Regions from separate parts of the Pseudomonas sp. SDO5591_S426 genome, predicted to be linked through region 2. Evidence: predicted binding sites of a transcription regulator. Region 2 holds the regulator's gene; each other region holds the start of a gene.
What was found. The regulator sigma-54, encoded in region 2, starts transcription at its own class of promoters, with help from an activator protein. The targets are predictions, from matches to a motif close to ANTGGCATNNANNTTGCTNT.
Positions count from the first base shown of each region.

Region 1 (3,278 bases), on a different contig from region 2:
TGGACCACGGTTTCGCCGTCGATCACCTGCACGGCGAGGCTATGCGTGCCGCGGTCGATGTTCACCAGTTGCAGGATCGGAACATTACTCGGCTGGCCATAGGGTTGTTCGTCCAGTACCAGTCTGAGCAGATGCGGCCCTTGAAGGCGCGGTTTGATCAACACGTTGACGGTGAAAGTGCCGTTGTTGGCGCGCAGGGCTTCGGTGGTGGGCAGGCCGGTCAGTTCCAGTACCTCGTAGGCGTTCTGGGGTTGTTCGTTGGTATTGGGTTGCGTGGGTGCTGCTGGAGGGGTTTGCGGCTCCACGCTGTTGAGCGGTGGCAGCTCGATCGTTTGGGCCTTCACGCCATCCGGCGGTTGATTGCTGTACGCGGTGTTGCCATCGGCGTCCGTGTACTTGTAGATCTGCGCTGCGGCAGGCAGGGCGATCAGCACCAGGATGAAGAGAAAAGCACGACCCATAAAATCAACCGCAAACGAAAGCATTGGGTTGCAGCATAGGTCAGGGGCGGCGGTTGGCCCAGCTTGTTCATGTTTGGGTACAGAAGATCTTTTGATTTGTGATCATAAAAAAGGCCTCCCGAAGGAGGCCTCTTTTTGTCACGCCGCTTGCGCTGGCGCTACCGGATCAGCAGCTGTAGTACAGCTCGTATTCCAGTGGGTGTACGAAGGTGCGTACCTTGATTTCTTCTTCGCTTTTCAGAGCGATGTAAGCGTCGATGAAGTCGTCGGAGAACACGCCGCCTTTGGTCAGGAACGCACGACCTTTGTCCAGCTCTTCCAGGGCTTCTTTCAGGCTGCCGCAAACTTGTGGGATCTCTTTCGCCTCTTCAGGCGGCAGGTCGTACAGGTTTTTGTCAGCTGCGTCGCCAGGGTGGATCTTGTTCTGGATGCCGTCCAGGCCAGCCATCAGCAGTGCAGCGAAGCCCAGGTACGGGTTGGCTGCTGGATCCGGGAAGCGGGCTTCGATACGGCGAGCGCGAGGGCTGGACACGTAAGGAATACGGATCGAAGCGGAACGGTTGCGAGCCGAGTAGGCCAGCATTACCGGAGCTTCGAAACCTGGGACCAGACGCTTGTAGGAGTTGGTCGACGGGTTGGTGAAGCCGTTCAGGGCCTTACCGTGCTTGATGATACCGCCGATGAAGTACAGAGCGGTGTCGGACAGGCCGGCATAGCCTTCGCCTGCGAAGGTGTTCTTGCCATCTTTGGCGATGGACAGGTGGACGTGCATGCCCGAACCGTTGTCGCCGTACAGAGGCTTAGGCATGAAGGTCGCGGTGCGGCCGTATGCATCAGCAACGTTGTGTACGCAGTACTTCAGGGTTTGAACTTCGTCAGCCTTGGCAACCAGGGTGTTGAACTTCACGCCGATTTCGTTCTGGCCGGCAGTTGCCACTTCGTGGTGGTGAACTTCGATGACCAGGCCCATTTCTTCCATGGCGTTGCACATGGAGGTACGGATTTCGTGGTCGTGGTCGAACGGAGGAACCGGGAAGTAGCCGCCTTTGACGCCTGGACGGTGGCCTTTGTTGCCGCCTTCCACGTCCTGGTCGGACATCCACGAACCTTGTTCGGAGAAGATCTTGAACATCGAACCGGAGATGTCGGACTTGAACTTCACTTCGTCGAAGATGAAGAATTCTGGCTCTGGACCAACGAATACGGTGTCACCGATACCGGTCGACTTCAGGTATTCCTCGGCACGCTTGGCGATCGCACGTGGGTCGCGGTCGTAGCCTTGCATGGTCGAAGGCTCGATCACGTCGCAGACCAGGATCAGGGTCGGCTCTTCGGTGAACGGGTCGAGAACGGCAGTGCTGTCATCCGGCATCAGGATCATGTCGGAAGCTTCAATGCCTTTCCAGCCAGCGATGGAGGAACCGTCGAACATTTTGCCTTCTTCGAAGAAAGCGTCATCCAGCGCGTCGCGAGCCGGCATGGTCACGTGGTGCTGAGTGCCTTTGGTGTCCGTGAAGCGCAGATCAATCCACTTGACGTCATGATCTTTGATGAGTTGAACCGACTTCGACATACTGTCCTCCGGGTGGATTAGGGCTGGTAGTGGATGCCCTTAAATGTTTGTGATGCCGGCGCGAATACTCTGCCAAGGCAACCTGCCTCACAAGGGAGCAAATTGCATGCCAGTGCCCCACCATGGGTTTTTTGCCCAAAATTCACGCTTATAAAGGTGCAAAGCGCCTGAATGCGGAAAATCTCGCCCTACAATGTGGCGTTAAAATCGAAAAATGACCTGTTTTGGTGCGCGCAAAACCTTCTGCACATTAACTGGTTAAACCTTGAGCAATTTCCGCTATAATCCGCGCCCCCCTTTTTCGGCAGGCCCTGCGCGCGCTGTTTCCATGAAATTAATCGTAAAAGTCTTCCCCGAGATCACCATCAAGAGCCGCCCGGTACGGATGCGTTTCATCCGCCAATTGGCCAAGAACATCCGTGCCGTGCTCCGCGATCTGGACCCGGCTGTGGTGGTGAACGGCGTGTGGGACAACCTCGAGCTGGAAACCCGCGTCAGTGATCCCAAGGCCCTGAAAGAGATGGGCGAGCGCCTGAGCTGCATGCCGGGCATCGCGCACTTCCTGCAAATCGACGAATACCCGTTGGGCGATTTCGACGACATCGTTGCAAAGTGCAAGCAGCACTACGGCGATGCGCTGGCCGGGAAGATTTTCTCGGTGCGTTGCAAGCGTGCTGGCAAGCACCCATTTAGCTCCATAGATATCGAAAAATATGTCGGCAGCCAGTTGCGCCGGCAGTGCGGTGCCGCCGGGATCGACCTGAAAAAGCCGGAAATCGAAGTCCGCATCGAAGTTCGCGACCAACGGTTGTTCGTGATCCACAGCCAGCACAACGGCATCGGCGGTTATCCGCTGGGTGCGCTGGAGCAGACGCTGGTGCTGATGTCCGGCGGTTTCGACTCCACCGTGGCGGCCTACCAGATCATGCGCCGCGGCCTGATGGCCCATTTCTGCTTCTTCAATCTGGGCGGACGAGCCCACGAACTGGGCGTCATGGAAGTCGCGCATTTCATCTGGAAGAAGTACGGCAGCTCCCAACGCGTGTTATTTGTCAGTGTGCCGTTCGAGGAAGTGCTGGGAGAAATTCTCGGCAAAGTCGATAACAGTCATATGGGCGTAGTATTGAAGCGTATGATGTTGCGCGCTTCCTCGCAGATTGCCGATCGACTGCATATTGAAGCGCTGGTGACCGGTGAGGCGATCTCCCAGGTTTCGAGCCAGACACTGCCGAACCTGAGCGTGA
Region 1 covers NZ_JBSVXD010000166.1:5,850-9,127, reverse strand. Annotated here, with positions in the region: gene ACW9JC_RS23985 (DUF4124 domain-containing protein) at 1-461, opposite strand, end outside; gene glnA (glutamate--ammonia ligase) at 628-2,034, opposite strand; gene thiI (tRNA uracil 4-sulfurtransferase ThiI) at 2,363-3,278, shown strand, end outside.
Region 1: a site for sigma-54 is predicted at 2,129-2,148, ahead of glnA (glutamate--ammonia ligase). Genes of this name have one in related genera too.

Region 2 (3,278 bases):
TCGACGACCTGGACGTCAGCCACCAGCCCATGCACGGTCGCGCGAAAGCAGGTATCGGTTATCTACCGCAAGAAGCGTCGATCTTCCGCAAACTCTCGGTAGCCGACAACATCATGGCGATCCTCGAGACCCGCAAGGAACTCGACAAGGCCGGTCGTCGCAAGGAGCTGGAAAGCCTGCTGCAGGAGTTCCACATCAGCCACATTCGCGACAACCTCGGGATGAGCCTGTCCGGTGGTGAACGCCGCCGCGTGGAAATCGCCCGGGCACTGGCCACCAACCCGAAATTCATCCTCCTCGACGAACCATTCGCCGGCGTGGACCCGATTTCGGTAGGCGACATCAAACAAATCATCCATCACCTCAAGGCCAAAGGCATTGGCGTGCTGATCACCGACCACAACGTCCGTGAAACCCTGGATATCTGCGAAACCGCCTACATCGTCAACGATGGCCAGCTGATCGCCGAAGGTGACGCGGAAACCATCCTGGCCAACGACTTGGTCAAGGAAGTCTACCTGGGTCATGAGTTCCGCCTGTAAGGGCTTGCCTGGCTAGTCGACCGAGCGCTTGTCTCGATAAAAAATCAAGATCTTTTTATTGTTACAGCGCTCTAGGCAAACACTGCAATTTCGGGCATATAATTTGCTTATGTTTGGCGCCTCGGCGCCCTGTAGTGGATGGCGCATGTGCGCCGGCGAATAAGGTGTTAAGCCCCTGCCATGAAACCATCGCTAGTCTTGAGAATGGGCCAGCAGCTGACGATGACACCGCAGCTGCAACAGGCCATCCGCCTGCTCCAATTGTCGACCCTGGATCTGCAACAGGAAATCCAGGAGGCCCTGGAGTCCAATCCGATGCTCGAACGCCAGGAAGAAGGCGACGACTTCGATAACACCGACCCCTTGGCCGACAACGCAGAACAGAAGCCCAACGCTGACATTCAGGAACCCTCCTACCAGGAAACCGCGCCGACGGTTGATAACCTCGAAGAAGGCGACTGGAACGAACGCATTCCCAACGAACTTCCCGTCGATACCGCTTGGGAAGACGTCTACCAGACCAGCGCCAGCAGCCTGCCGAGCAACGATGATGACGAGTGGGATTTCACCACCCGCACGTCCGCCGGCGAAAGCCTGCAAAGCCACTTGCTGTGGCAACTGAACCTGGCACCGATGTCCGACACCGATCGCCTGATCGCCGTTACCCTGATCGACTGCATCAACAATCAGGGCTATCTGGACGAAACGCTCGAGGAAATCCTCGAAGCCTTCGATCCGGAACTGGACATCGAACTGGACGAAATCGAAGCCGTCCTGCACCGCATCCAGCAATTCGAACCTGCCGGCATCGGCGCCCGAAACCTGGGCGAGTGCCTGCTGCTGCAATTGCGTCAGCTGCCGGCCAAAACGCCGTGGCTGGCCGAAGCCAAGCGCCTGGTCACCGATTACATCGACCTGCTCGGCAGTCGCGACTACAGCCAGTTGATGCGCCGCATGAAGCTCAAGGAAGATGAGCTGCGCCAGGTGATCGAACTGGTCCAGAGCCTCAACCCGCGTCCGGGTTCGCAAATCGAATCCACCGAGGCCGAGTACGTCGTTCCCGACGTCATCGTGCGCAAGGACAACGAGCGCTGGCTCGTGGAGCTCAACCAGGAGTCTGTGCCACGGCTGCGGGTCAACGCCCAGTACGCCGGCTTCGTGCGCCGCGCCGACACCAGCGCCGACAACACCTTCATGCGCAATCAGTTGCAGGAAGCCCGCTGGTTCATCAAGAGCCTGCAAAGCCGCAACGAAACCCTGATGAAAGTGGCCACCCAGATCGTCGAGCATCAGCGCGGCTTCCTGGAGTATGGCGATGAAGCGATGAAACCGCTGGTCCTGCACGACATCGCTGAAGCGGTCGGCATGCACGAATCGACAATTTCCCGGGTGACCACGCAAAAATTCATGCATACCCCTCGGGGCATATATGAACTGAAATACTTTTTCTCCAGCCACGTCAGCACCTCCGAAGGCGGCGAATGCTCGTCCACGGCGATCCGCGCGATCATCAAAAAACTGGTTGCCGCTGAAAATCAGAAAAAGCCGTTGAGTGACAGCAAGATCGCTGGTTTACTGGAGGCACAAGGCATTCAGGTGGCTCGCCGCACCGTCGCCAAGTACCGCGAATCCCTCGGGATCGCGCCTTCGAGCGAACGCAAGCGGTTGATGTAGAGCCACGCCACAGCGTTCCAGTGGCAGATCATCTGGTCTGCCGCTTTATGCACTGGCAACGAAGGAGAAGCTGTATGCAAGTCAACATCAGTGGACACCAACTGGAAGTGACCGAACCTCTTCGCACCTACATCGGCGAAAAACTCGAACGATTAGAGAGGCATTTCGACAAGATCACCAACGTGCAGGTCACGATGACCGTCGAAAAGCTCAAGCAGAAAATCGAAGCCACGCTGCATATTCCCGGCAATGAAGTGGTCGCCAACGCGGAACATACCGATATGTACGCGGCGATCGACGCACTGACCGACAAGCTGGATAAACAACTCAAAAAGCATAAGGAAAAGACCCAGAGCCTCCTCCAGGGCGCTACCGGTCGTTAACACTCCCTACCCATGATCCGACTTGAAAGCATCCTGACCCCCGGCCGTTCCCTGGTGAACGTGCCGGGCGGCAGTAAAAAGAAAGCCCTCGAGCAAATTGCCAACCTCATCCATCGCGAAGTGCCGGATCTGGCCATGCAGGATGTCTTCGAGAGCCTGGTCGCCCGTGAAAAACTCGGTTCAACCGGTTTTGGCAACGGCATCGCCATCCCCCACTGCCGTCTCAAGGGCTGTACTTCGCCCATCAGCGCCTTGATGCACCTTGACGCCCCTATCGATTTCGACGCCATCGATGGTGCCCCGGTCGACCTGTTGTTCGTTCTACTGGTCCCGGAAGCCGCTACCGATGCGCACCTGGAGCTGTTACGCCAGATCGCCAGCATGCTCGACCGCAAGGAAGTGCGCGAAAAACTGCGCAGCGCCCCGAGTAATGAAGCCTTGTATCAGGTTGTCCTGGACGAGCAAAACGGTCATTAATCATGCGCTTGATCATCGTCAGCGGTCGCTCCGGCTCAGGTAAAAGTACCGCCCTCGATGTTCTTGAGGACAATGGTTACTACTGCATCGACAACTTGCCTGCGGGGTTACTGCCGGAACTGGCCGAACGCGCGCTGATTCACACTGAGCTGTCACAGCCGCTGGTAGCCGTGTCCATCGATGCGCGCAACCTGCCCAGCCA
Region 2 covers NZ_JBSVXD010000091.1:4,821-8,098, reverse strand. Annotated here, with positions in the region: gene lptB (LPS export ABC transporter ATP-binding protein) at 1-542, shown strand, start outside; gene ACW9JC_RS18005 (RNA polymerase factor sigma-54) at 723-2,216, shown strand; gene hpf (ribosome hibernation-promoting factor, HPF/YfiA family) at 2,291-2,599, shown strand; gene ptsN (PTS IIA-like nitrogen regulatory protein PtsN) at 2,612-3,076, shown strand; gene rapZ (RNase adapter RapZ) at 3,079-3,278, shown strand, end outside.

Region 3 (3,278 bases), on a different contig from region 2:
GCAATGGCAGCAGGTGATGAGTGCTCCGTGTAGGAAAATTCTCCAATAATCGTAAAGTTTCCGTTACGTTTTTGCCGTTGTCGCGCAGATGTTGAGATTGGCGGGTGGGAAAAGTGCTCCACCTGTCACATAATCTTGACGACTATCTGAGTGCTTCAGCAGAAATTTTCCTGCAATGGGCCTCATTCACTTCTGTTCGGGCCTTTATATGCGTATCAAAGTCCACTGCCAGAACCGCATCGGCATCCTGCGTGACATTCTCAATCTGTTGGTGGAGTACGGCATCAACGTCGCTCGCGGTGAGGTGGGCGGAGAGCATGGCAATGCGATCTATCTGCACTGTCCGAACCTGATCAACATCCAGTTCCAGGCCTTGCGTCCGAAGTTCGAGGCGATTGCCGGGGTGTTTGGCGTCAAGCGTGTAGGGCTGATGCCCAGCGAGCGTCGGCACATGGAGCTCAATGCGTTGCTCGGCGCCCTGGAGTTTCCGGTGCTGTCGATCGATATGGGTGGCTCCATCGTGGCGGCCAACCGTGCGGCGGCGCAGTTGCTCGGTGTGCGGGTGGACGAGGTGCCGGGGATTCCGTTGTCGCGCTATGCCGAAGATTTCGATTTGCCGGAACTGGTGCGCGCCAACAAATCGCGGATCAACGGATTGCGGGTCAAGGTCAAGGGCGATGTGTTCCTGGCCGACATCGCGCCGCTGCAATCGGAGCACGACGACAGCGAAGCGATGGCCGGTGCCGTACTGACATTGCACCGCGCAGACCGCGTCGGCGAACGCATCTATAACGTGCGCAAGCAGGAATTGCGTGGCTTCGACAGCATCTTCCAAAGCTCCAAAGTGATGGCGGCGGTGGTGCGCGAAGCCCGGCGCATGGCGCCACTCGATGCACCGCTATTAATAGAAGGCGAAACCGGCACCGGCAAAGAGTTGTTGGCGCGCGCCTGTCATCTGGCCAGCCCACGTGGGCAATCGCCGTTGATGGCGCTCAATTGCGCAGGGCTGCCGGAGTCCATGGCCGAGACCGAACTGTTCGGCTACGGCCCGGGTGCTTTCGAAGGAGCGCGGGCCGAGGGCAAGCTCGGGCTGCTGGAATTGACGGCGGGTGGTACGCTGTTTCTCGATGGCGTCGGGGAAATGAGCCCGCGCTTGCAGGTGAAACTGCTGCGCTTCCTGCAGGACGGTTGCTTCCGTCGGGTAGGCAGCGATGAAGAGGTCTACCTCGATGTGCGGGTGATCTGCGCGACTCAGGTTGACCTGTCCGAACTGTGCGCGCGCGGCGAGTTTCGTCAGGACCTTTATCACCGCCTGAACGTGCTGTCGCTGCACATCCCGCCGCTGCGCGAATGCCTCGACGGTTTGCCGCCGTTGGTGGAGCACTTCCTCGATCAGGCCAGTCGGCAGATCGGTTGCCCGCTGCCGAAACTGGCCCCGGCGGCAATGGACCGGCTCAGTCACTATCATTGGCCTGGCAACGTCCGGCAGTTGGAAAACGTGCTGTTCCAGGCCGTTTCCCTGTGCGACGGCGGAACAGTCAAGGCCGAGCATATTCGCTTGCCGGACTATGGCGTGCGTCAGCCGCTTGGCGATTTTTCGCTGGAGGGCGGGCTGGACGAAATTGTCGGGCGCTTCGAGAAAGCCGTGCTGGAGCGCTTGTATTCCGAGCATCCGAGCAGTCGGCAACTGGGCAAGCGGTTGGGGGTTTCGCATACAACCATTGCCAACAAGTTGCGGGATTATGAGGTGGGCAAAGACATTTCCTGAAGATCAAAAGATCGCAGCCTTCGGCAGCTCTTACAGGTTGAACGCCAATCCCCTGTAGGAGCTTGCCGAAGGCTGCGATCTTTTGATCCGTTGCCGCGAAGCGGCATAACACCGCCGGTTTTTCGTCTTCACTACTTTCCAACATTCCCCTCAACATCCCTCAAGCCCTTTGTTTACCGGCCCCCGCGCCGCCAAAAACAAGTTGGTCTGCAAATTGCTTATGCCTCGTCAGTACAGCAGTGGGCGGCAAACGTCCGGCAGGCAGAGGAAAGATTGTGGACAAGTACCTTTATGTGGCAATGACCGGCGCCAGCCAGAATGCACTGGCGCAAAAGGCTCATGCCAACAACCTCGCGAACATCTCCACCAACGGCTTCCAGAAAGACCTGGAGCAGGCGCGTTCGATGCCAGTGTTCGGCGACAGCTTTCCGGCGCGTGCGTTTGCCATGTCCGAGCGCCCGGCCACCGACTTCTCTCCCGGCTCTCTGGTGCAAACCGGTCGCGATCTCGATGTCGCCGTGCAGGGCAATGGCTGGCTGGCGGTGCAGAATCCCGATGGCGGCGAAAGCTATGTGCGGACCGGCAGTCTGGTGGTTGACGCCCTTGGTGTGTTGCGCGCCGGCAACGGCATGCCGGTGATTGGCAATGGCGGTCCAATCGCCGTGCCGCCCGAGCAGCAGATCGAAGTCGGTGAAGACGGCACCATCAGCATTCGTGCGATGGGCGAAGGTCCTCGCGTGATGGCGGAAGTCGACCGCATCAAACTGGTCAACCCGGACATCAAGAACATGACCAAGGGCCTGGACGGTTCGATCCACACCAAGGACGGCCAACCGGCGCAAGCCGATGCCAACGTCAAACTGGTGTCCGGTTTCCTTGAGTCGAGCAACGTCAACGCCGTGGACGAGATGACCTCGGTGCTGGCCTTGTCGAAGCAGTTCGAGCTGCACATCAAGATGATGAACACCGCCAAAGAAGACGACCAGGCCATGGCTCGGGTCTTGCAGATCAGCTAATTATCAGAACGTCGCGCCGTAAAACAGGCGCACGAGGAGAATCGAATGCTTCCGGCTCTATGGGTTGCCAAAACCGGTCTGTCCGCCCAGGACACCAACCTGACCACCATTTCCAACAACCTGGCCAACGTGTCGACCACGGGTTTCAAACGTGACCGTGCCGAGTTCCAGGACTTGCTCTACCAGATCAAACGCCAGCCAGGCGCCCAGTCGACCCAGGACAGCGAACTGCCGTCGGGCCTGCAATTGGGTACCGGTGTGCGCATTGTCGGCACCCAGAAAAACTTCAACGCCGGCAGCCTGCAAACCACCGAGCAGCCGCTGGACATGGCCATCGACGGTCGCGGTTTCTTCCAGATCCTGCAACCGGACGGCACCACGTCCTACACCCGTGACGGCACTTTCCACCTGGACTCCAACGGCCAGATCGTCAACGCCAGCGGCTTCGCCCTGGAACCGGCGATTGTCATCCCGAACGACGCCCAGACCTTCAC
Region 3 covers NZ_JBSVXD010000080.1:10,474-13,751, forward strand. Annotated here, with positions in the region: gene ACW9JC_RS16780 (sigma-54-dependent transcriptional regulator) at 209-1,768, shown strand; gene ACW9JC_RS16785 (flagellar basal body rod protein FlgF) at 2,044-2,784, shown strand; gene flgG (flagellar basal-body rod protein FlgG) at 2,830-3,278, shown strand, end outside.
Region 3: a site for sigma-54 is predicted at 1,970-1,989, ahead of ACW9JC_RS16785 (flagellar basal body rod protein FlgF). Genes of this name have one in related genera too.